DNA from 4 places in the Dactylosporangium sp. CA-092794 genome. Region 4 is predicted to be linked to each of the others. Evidence: riboswitches for the same ligand, from Rfam matches in the RefSeq annotation. Region 4 holds a riboswitch; each other region holds the start of a gene.
The links. A riboswitch is a leader RNA that binds a small molecule or an ion and turns the genes downstream of it on or off. The one in region 4 is predicted to bind cobalamin.
Positions count from the first base shown of each region.

Region 1: linked by a shared signal. The riboswitch ahead of cobN (cobaltochelatase subunit CobN) and the one ahead of ACQPXD_RS13050 (ribonucleoside-diphosphate reductase subunit alpha) in region 4 are both predicted to bind cobalamin.
Region 2: linked by a shared signal. The riboswitch ahead of bluB (5,6-dimethylbenzimidazole synthase) and the one ahead of ACQPXD_RS13050 (ribonucleoside-diphosphate reductase subunit alpha) in region 4 are both predicted to bind cobalamin.
Region 3: linked by a shared signal. The riboswitch ahead of ACQPXD_RS44365 (CbtB domain-containing protein) and the one ahead of ACQPXD_RS13050 (ribonucleoside-diphosphate reductase subunit alpha) in region 4 are both predicted to bind cobalamin.

Region 1 covers NZ_CP192044.1:8,777,538-8,779,718, forward strand. Annotated here, with positions in the region: gene cobN (cobaltochelatase subunit CobN) at 1-1,289, opposite strand, end outside; cobalamin riboswitch at 1,329-1,520, opposite strand.
Region 2 covers NZ_CP192044.1:6,227,420-6,229,600, forward strand. Annotated here, with positions in the region: gene ACQPXD_RS26265 (acetamidase/formamidase family protein) at 1-621, shown strand, start outside; gene bluB (5,6-dimethylbenzimidazole synthase) at 670-1,290, opposite strand; cobalamin riboswitch at 1,341-1,527, opposite strand; gene ACQPXD_RS26275 (GntR family transcriptional regulator) at 2,175-2,181, shown strand, end outside.
Region 3 covers NZ_CP192044.1:10,325,089-10,327,269, forward strand. Annotated here, with positions in the region: gene ACQPXD_RS44360 (cyclase family protein) at 1-525, shown strand, start outside; adenosylcobalamin (AdoCbl) riboswitch at 599-687, shown strand; gene ACQPXD_RS44365 (CbtB domain-containing protein) at 737-961, shown strand; gene ACQPXD_RS44370 ((2Fe-2S)-binding protein) at 971-1,615, opposite strand; gene ACQPXD_RS44375 (hypothetical protein) at 1,659-2,042, shown strand; gene ACQPXD_RS44380 (sigma-70 family RNA polymerase sigma factor) at 2,115-2,181, shown strand, end outside.
Region 4 covers NZ_CP192044.1:3,008,972-3,011,152, forward strand. Annotated here, with positions in the region: gene ACQPXD_RS13040 (LamG-like jellyroll fold domain-containing protein) at 1-88, shown strand, start outside; gene ACQPXD_RS13045 (hypothetical protein) at 116-589, shown strand; cobalamin riboswitch at 751-964, shown strand; gene ACQPXD_RS13050 (ribonucleoside-diphosphate reductase subunit alpha) at 1,087-2,181, shown strand, end outside.

The DNA.
Region 1 (2,181 bases), 5.8 Mb from region 4:
TCCATGCCGGCCCGCAGGTCGTCGGGCAGCGTCGCGAACCATTGGCCGTACCGTTGCGCGGAGATGCGGACCGGGTTGCCGTGCAGCTGCTCCTCGGTCAGCCAGTTGACGTCCTGGCCGCCCGCGGCGATCAGCTCGTGCATCAGGGCGTCGCCGTCGGTGGGGAAGCCCTCGCCCAGGTCGTAGCCCCGCCGGCGCATCGCCTCGAGCAGCCGCACGACGCTGGCCGGCGTGTCCAGGCCGACCGCGTTGCCGATGCGAGAGTGCTTGGTCGGATACGCGCTGAGCATCACCACGACCCGCTTCTGCGCGTTGGGCAGGCCGCGCAGCCGGGCGTGGGCGACCGCGACGCCGGCCACCCGCCGCGCCCGCTCGGGGTCGGCGACGTAGACGGTCAGGCCGTCCTCGTCGATCTCCTTGAACGAGAACGGTACGGTGATGATCCGGCCGTCGAACTCGGGAATGGCCACCTGGGTCGCCGTGTCCAGCGGCGACAGCCCGTCGTCGTTGGCATCCCACGACTCGCGGCTGCCGGTCAGGCACAGCCCCTGCAGAATCGGCACGTCGAGCGCCGCGAGCGCACCCACGTCCCAGGCGTCGTCCTCGCCGCCAGCCTGCGCGTCGGCGGGCCGGGTGCCGCCGGCCGCGAGCACGGTCACCACCAGCGCGTCGGCGCCGCGCAGCGTCTCGAGCAGCTCGGGCGGGGCGGTGCGCAGCGAGGCGGCGAAGACCGGCAGCGCGCGGGCGCCCTCCGCCTCGATGGCGTCGCAAAGGCCGCTCACGAACGCGGTGTTTCCGGCCATATGGTGCGCCCGGTAGTAGATGACCGCGACCGTGGGGCGGTGGGTCGGTTCGCTGCTCGCCGGACGGTCGAGCACGCCCCAGACCGGGGTCTCCACCGGCGGGCCGAAGCCGTGGCCGGTGAGCAGGACCGTGTCGGAGAGGAACCGGTGCAGCTCGCCGAGGTTGGCCGCGCCGCCGAAGGCCAGGTAGGCATGGGCCTGCGCGGCGAGGCCGGCGGGCACCGTGGAGTGGCTCATCAGCTCGGCGTCGGGGGCCTGCTCGCCGCCGAGGATCACCACCGGCCGGCCGGTGGCCAGCAGCGCGTCCAGGCCGTCGGCCCAGTCGCGGTATGCGCCGAGGAACCGCACGATCACCAGGTCCGCCTCGGCGGCCAGGCCGGGCAGGTCCTCCACCGCGGTCCGGGACGGGTTGGCCAGCCGGTAGTCGGCGCCGCTGGCCCGGGCGCTGAGCAGGTCGGTGTCGGACGTCGACAGCAGCAGGATCACGCCGGGGTCCTCCCTCGGGGTCCGCGCCCCAAGTCGGTACGGTTCGGTCCGGCGCCGGAGAGTCTCCTGGCTCCCGGATCGCCGCTCGCCCCCGAGCCTTCCCGGGCTCGCACCCGGTGGCCGTCGCGGTTGGAGGCTCACTCCCCGGTCACAGTGGCGGGACCGTCCCGGAATCGCACCGGGTTCCTCCACACGTCGCCGTTACAGCAGCCCAACTCTCCTCGAAACGGTCGCACCGCGTCAAGCCGGGTCACGTCCGCCGACGTCGGGGCGGGCGGGCCGGCGATCGCGTCCCGCCCGTCGGTTGCCGCGCGGCGCAGGGACCGGAAGGTAACTATTCAGGTACCCCGCCCATCTCGCTGACCTGCACCTACGCGGCGGTCGGAATTCGCGAATCGGGGAGATGGCCAACCGCTATCTCCCGCATTGAGTAGGTTTGTCGTCCACTGTGGAGTGTCCGACTAGCGCCAGCGCAAGGCTTTGACCAGCACGCCCTCCTCCGTTCGGAGGACCTGAATAGTTACACCGGAAGTCTCCGTGATCATGCGCAACCCGGCGTCGACACCAAGGGTTTTTCATGATCACGGAGTGCTGATGTACACCCGTGTACCACAAGTCTCCGGGATCATGACAAACCCGGTGTGAGTCACCGCGGGCAGCATGATCACGGAGACATACGTCCGGCCCGCCCGCGCGGATCGGAGGTTTCGACCGGCGGGTGCGACATCCGCGACGTCCGCGCCGCTCCCCGCCGGGATCACGCTGCGGTTGTGCCGCTGGCCACGAAGTTCGGTCACACCATTGCTGACGTGCGGCAGACCGCCGGCTGGTGGCAGGGGCGGTCCGGTGGTGCGCGGGGTGTGGTCCGGACCGTTTCTCCGGTGCGGGGCGG
Region 2 (2,181 bases), 3.2 Mb from region 4:
GAGCGGCTCGTGCGCTACAGCGCGCTGGACTCCGCCTTCCGGGCGGACCTGCCGCTGGACCCGATGCACGGCACCGTCGGCGTCGCGCCGCCGCTGAGCGAGGTGCGCTCGTCGCTGACCCCCGGCAGCTGGGGCGGCAACATGGACACCCCCGAGATGCGCGCCGGCACCACGTGCTACCTGGGCGTCAACGTCGAGGGCGCGCTGTTCAGCCTCGGCGACGGGCACGCCCGGCAGGGCGAGGGGGAGACCTGCGGCGTGGCCGTGGAGTGCGCGATGGACACCGTCGCGGTGGTCGACCTGCTCAAGGGCGTCCCGACGCCGTGGCCGCGGCTGGAGGACGACACGTACCTCATGACCACCGGCTCGGCCCGGCCGCTCGAGGACGCCTTCCGCATCGCGCACACCGAAATGGTCCGCTGGGTGGCCGAGCTCACCGGCCAGTCCACATTGGACGCCTACCAGCTGGTGTCCCAGGCCGCGCTGACGCCGGTCGCCAACGTGGTGGACACCAACTACACGGTCGTCGCCAAGTTCCCGAAGGCGTTGCTGCGCGGCGCGGAGGCGATGGGCGGCGCGCACCACCGCCTCCGCGCGACGCCGTTCCGCCGCCCTGCCTGACGGCCGCGACGCCGTTCCGCCGCCCTGCCTGACGGCCGCGGCGTGCCGTTACCAGCGGTCGCGGTGGACCACCTCGGCCAGCGGCGTGCGCCGGCGCCAGCCGTGCCGCTCCAGGTCGGGGACCGTTTCGAGGTGGGTCACCGGGCCCAGGCAGAGCCATGCGACCGGACGTACCGTATCCGGGATGTGCAAAAGGTCGCGGAGGAACGCCTCGCGGTAGAAGGAGACCCAGCCGATGCCGAGGTCCTCGGCCGTCGCCGCCAGCCAGAGGTTCTGGATCGCCAGGCAGACCGAATAGAGCCCGGCGTCGGCGATCGCGTGCCGGCCGAGCACCGCCGGGCCGCCGCGCCGCGGGTCGTAGGTGACGACGACCGAAAGGCTGGACTCCAGCACCCCGTCGATCTTGATCCGGGCGAACCGCCGCGCCGCGTCCGGATCGAGGCTCGCCGCGAACGTGTCGCGCTCGCGCTGGACGTGCTCGAAGAACGCCCGCCGGGTCGTTTGGTCCCGAACGAGGATGAAGTCCCACGGCTGGGACAGCCCGACGCTGGGCGCCGCGTGCGCGGCGGAGAGGATCCGTGCCAGCGCCGCGTCGGGCACCGGCGCACCGGTGAACTGGGCGCGCACGTCGCGCCGCCGGTGGATGACGTCGTACAGGTCGTTGCTCATGGTGACGGGCAGGCTCCCGCTGCCTCGGGCCGCCCCGGCCGGAGCGGCGCACGGTACGCGAGGCCGGTCTTCGGACTCTCGGATCGACGCCGGCCCGCCCGCCTTCCCGGCCGGTCGGCCAGTGGCTGTCCGCGTCGGACGTGGGCGGCGGCTCCCCGATCACCGCGGCGGGCCCGTGCCGGACTCGCACCGGCTTCCCAGATTCTCCCCGTCGCCGGGGCACCTCGCGTCAGTTCGCTGGCGACACTCTAGCCGAGCCGGCCGGGTCACGTCCGCCGGCGTGGTGTAGGAGGCCAGCGCGCTGGTCGTGCCGGTTGACGTCGGGCGGCCGTCGCCGGCCGGGCGTCGGTGGCCACCGATGGTGCACCGGCGATCATCGGCGTCGCCCCCGACCGGCGCGCCGGACCGGTGCGGTTGTCGCACCCGCCGGGCGCAACCTGCGATCTGCGCGGCGGACCGGTGCGGATGTCGCACCCGCCGGGCGCAACCTGCGATCCGCGCGGCCGGGCCGGACGTATGTCTCCGTGATCATGATGCCCGCGGTGGCCGCACACCGGGTTTGCCATGATCCCGGAGACTTGTGGTACACGGGGGTACATCAGCGCTCCGTGATCATGAAAAACCGTTGGTGTCGATGCCGCGATGCGCATGATCACGGAGACTTCCGGTCGCCGCCTGTACCGCGCGGCGGCCGACGGGCGGGACGTGATCGCCGACCGTGCCCGCCCCAGATTGCTGGGACGCGCAGACCGGGCGCCACATAACCGACGGCAGGCCGGCGGCGCCGGTCGCGGTGAGCCGCAGTTCGGGTGCCCCGGCGCCGGGCGCGAGTCGGCAGGGCGCCGGATTGTTCAACGATCCGGCATTGTGCGATGCTGCAGAGCGTGACGC
Region 3 (2,181 bases), 5.7 Mb from region 4:
CCCCTCGCCGACGACCTCGACCCCGAGGACCTGTTCCTGCCGGCGGTCAAGATCGACGTGCGGGACAAGTGCGCGCACAACGCCGACTACGCGCTGACCGTGAACGACGTGAAGCAGTGGGAGCAGCGGCACGGCCGGATCCCGAACGAGACCATGATCATCATGTGGACCGGCTGGGAGTACAAGTGGGGCACCCCGGCCTTCCCGAACTTCGACAGCGACGGCGTGCTGCACCAGCCCGGCTTCGCGCCCGAGACGATCCAGTGGTTCATCGACACCGGCCGCATCGGGCGCAACGGCGGCACCGGCATCGACACGTTCGGCCCGGACCTGGGCACCGACCCGAACTTCCTCGCCTCGCTGCTGATCTACCAACGGCACCGGATCAGCCTGGAGATCCTCGCCGGGCTGGCGGCCTTCCCGACCACCGGCGGATCGGTGCTCTGCGGCGGTTTCATCAACAAGCGTGGATCGGGCTCGACCGCGCTGATCTACGGCGTCATCCCGCCCGGCGTGCACGCCTGAGCGAGCACGGGCCGGTGCCTTCGGGTGCCGGCCCGATTGACGTAAGGAGTGCCGCACTCCTAGTGTCTGACGTGTGACGGTGTGAGGGAAGCTGGTGCAAGTCCAGCACGGTCGCGCCACTGTGAGCCGCTCCCGCGGCGAGTCAGGTCACTCCCCCGTCACGATGCCCCATCCACGCGAGGGACGCACGATCCCTGAAGGAGGCCCACCGATGAGCTCCATGTCCGGCGCCGAGGCGCCCCAGGCGACCACCACGCCGCTGGTCCTGCCCATCTCCCGCTCGCTGTTCTGGCTCGGCGGCACCGCGCTGCTCGCCCTGCTGGTCTACTACTTCATCGGCATCGACCAGGGCGCCGTGTCGATCTTCGGCAACGACGCGCACGTGCACGAGTTCGTCCACGACGGCCGCCACTTCCTCGGCTTCCCCTGCCACTGACCCTCCCGGTCAGCCGTCCGCCGGCCCCGGCGCCCTGCGCAGCACACAGTCGCCGCAGGTGCCGGCGCCGGGGATGCGGTAGTAGAGGCAGCAGTTGTGCCGGCGCAGGGCCTGCCCCTCGACGGTCGCCATGCCGGCCAGCGGCGGCCGGGTCAGCAGGCCCGCCACGATCGGCCAGGCGTCCGCGCCCAGCTGGCCGGCCGCCCCGCCCAGGGCCGACGCCACGTTGCCCCACAGCACGTGCGGCGAGAGCCGGAACCGGGCGCCGAACACCTCCGCCAGCGGCGCGACCAGGCCCAGGATCGCCACGTCGAACAGCTCCGCGGCGGGCCGCGGCGGCACCTCCCGGGCGGCGACGGGCAGCGGCCCGCCGGGCACCGGCCGCCACCACAGGTCCGCCGGGCCGGCCCCGCGCACCGGCCCGCCCAGCGCGTCCGACAGCGGCGGCGCGACCAGGCGCGAGGCCCAGCCGAGGAACAGCACCGAGGCGACCACCCGCTCCGGTACCGCCGCCTCGGCAAGACCGAACATCGCGGTCAATGCCTGCCGGGACACGCCGACCCGCTCCGCCACCACGTCCGGCTCCAGCAGCTGCGCGAACGGCCGCCAGCCCGAGCCGGGCTCGTAGGGCTCCCAGACGAAATACGGGTTCACGCCCGCACTGTAGAGCGTTGCCGGGCGGCCCTACCATCGAGCCGTGTTCTTCCGGCCCCGGGTGCTGCGGCTGCTGCCGCGATACCGCCGGCTCATGCGCGACGGCGCGCGGGCCAAGGCGGTCGTCGTGGAGTCCCGCGCGTGGTACGGCTCCGCCGGACCGGTCGCGCTCAACGCCCGTCTCCGGCTCGAGGTGCGCTTCCCCGACGGCGCCGGCGCGACGGTCAGCCGGGTCGTGCGCTACCGCGACCTCGGCGATCAGGACGTCGTCGGGTCCATCCTGCCGATGCGGTACGAGCCCGGCGACCGCTCCTACGTCGAGGTCGACCTGCCGGAGCTGCGCCGGTCGTACTCGGCGCGGATGGCGAAGCTCGACCGTGCCGCCGTCCGCGAGGCGAGGGCCAAGCTGCGGCGCCCGGGCAAATAGCCCGGGTTGGTTGAACCCGCAACGGCCTCGTGGTGTAGACCAGCGATGGGAGGCCGTCGAGAGGGGCTGTGCGTGACGCGCGACGAAGAGCTCATGACCGCGCTGTACACCGAACACTACGGTGTGTTGCTGGCCTTCG
Region 4 (2,181 bases):
CTTCGGCGCCTTCGACGCCGGCCGGATGGGCTGCAAGTACTGGTCGAGTTGCCGGAAGCGGGTGCCGTACTCGAAGCACTGGCTGTAGCAAGGCAAAGGCGGTACAAAGGTAGCCGTGGATCGTCGGCTGGGCGGGGCGGGCGCGTTCGACCTCGGATCGTGGATCACGAGGGCGCTCGCCCGCCCCATGGCCGCGTTCGCCGGCGACTCACCCGACGAGCTGGTGGCGAAGGTCCGCGCCCCCGGCGACACCGTCCGGGACCTCGGCATCAGCAGCGTGATTCGAGCGGTGGCGTGGCTGTTCGCCGGGGTCATCTGCCTGGGTCTCGGCGTCGTCGCGATGGCGGTCGAGGACGCGGTGGCGGGCCGGGAATCCGACGTCGTCGGACCGTATGCCTGGCCGCCGATGGCGCTCTGCCTCATCGCCGGAGTCCTGAACGCGGGCCGGGCCGGCGTGGCGTGGTACGTGAGCGAGGACCGCTGGCGCCGCGCAGGCGGCGCGCTGCGCTGGCTGGTGACGCCGGGCAACCGCGACGTGCTGCTAGCCGTTGCGCTGATCCTGATCGGCGTAGCGGTGGCCAACGCGTAACCGTGGCCCTGTCCTTTCGAGGCGGCGGGCCGCATGCCTCGGCCAGTGACGGGCCGAACGCGGCCGACGGCGGAGGAGCCATTGCGACACGCAGCGTGATGCGATGCAGGCGACACGCCGACACACCATCTGGTGTTTCCAATTCTCAGTGAATCCCATATATGGTGTTGCCCGCAGCTGGTTCGGCCGGCCCTCCGGGGGCGGCCGTGGCAACAGGGAACCCGGTGTGAGTCCGGGACTGCCCCGCAGCGGTGAGTGGGAACGAAAGCCGTCAACGAAGCACTGGACCGCGAGGTCTGGGAAGCGACGGCCGGTAGGCGACCAGCCATGGTCATGCCCACGAGTCCGAAGACCTGCCAGCGCACCGCACGCCAACCGGTGTGCGGTGGTCGGAGGCCGCGCGGGACGGCCGACGCCATCGACCGGGCGTTGCCGCCTGGTGGCGTCCCCCTGCGCGCTCGTCCGACGTCGGTCAGCGGGTGAGGAGGGGGAAACACATGACGGTCACGCACGAGCAGGTCACACCCGGCACGGGGGCACCGGAGCAGCGCCGGCACGCGATGCAGGTCCGCAAACGCAACGGCGACCTGGAGCCGGTCGACGTGAACAAGATCGTCAAGGCGGTCGAGCGGTGGGTCGGCGATCTCGACGAGATCGACCCGCTGCGGGTGGCCACCAAGACGATCAGCGGCCTCTACGACGGCGCCACCACCGCCGAGCTGGACAAGCTGTCGATCCAGACCGCGGCCGAGCTGATCGGGGAGGAGCCGCAGTACTCCCGCCTCGCCGCCCGCCTCCTCGCCGCGTTCGTGGACAAGGAGGTCCGCGGGCAGGGCGTCGCCAGCTTCAGCCAGTCCATCCGGTACGGCCACCAGCAGGGCCTGATCGGCGACGACACGGCCGCGTTCGTGGCCCGCAACGCCCGCAAGCTCGACGACGCCGTCGACCCCGACGCCGATCTGCGCTTCGAGTACTTCGGGCTGCGCACCGTCGCCGACCGCTACCTGCTGCGGCACCCCGTGACGCGGCTGGTCGTGGAGACGCCGCAGTACTGGCTGCTGCGGGTCGCCTGCGGGCTGTCGCAGACGCCGGGCGAGGCGATCGGGTTCTACCGGCTGATGTCGTGCCTGGCGTACCTGCCGAGTTCGCCGACGCTGTTCAACTCGGGCACCCGGCACACCCAGATGTCCTCGTGTTTCCTGGTCGACTCGCCGCGCGACGAGCTGGACTCGATCTACGAGCGGTACCACCAGGTGGCGAAGCTGTCGAAGTTCTCCGGCGGGATCGGGATCTCATGGTCGCGGGTGCGCGGGCGGGGAGCGCTGATCCGCGGCACGAACGGCAAGTCGAACGGGATCGTGCCGTTTCTCAAGACCCTCGACGCCGGTGTGGCAGCGGTGAACCAGGGCGGGCGGCGCAAGGGCGCGGCCTGTGTGTATCTGGAGCCGTGGCACCCGGACATCGAGGAGTTCCTGGAGCTGCGGGACAACACGGGCGAGGAGTCCCGGCGCACGCACAACCTGAACCTGGCGAACTGGATCCCGGACGAGTTCATGCGCCGGGTCGAGGCCGACGGCGACTGGTCGCTCATC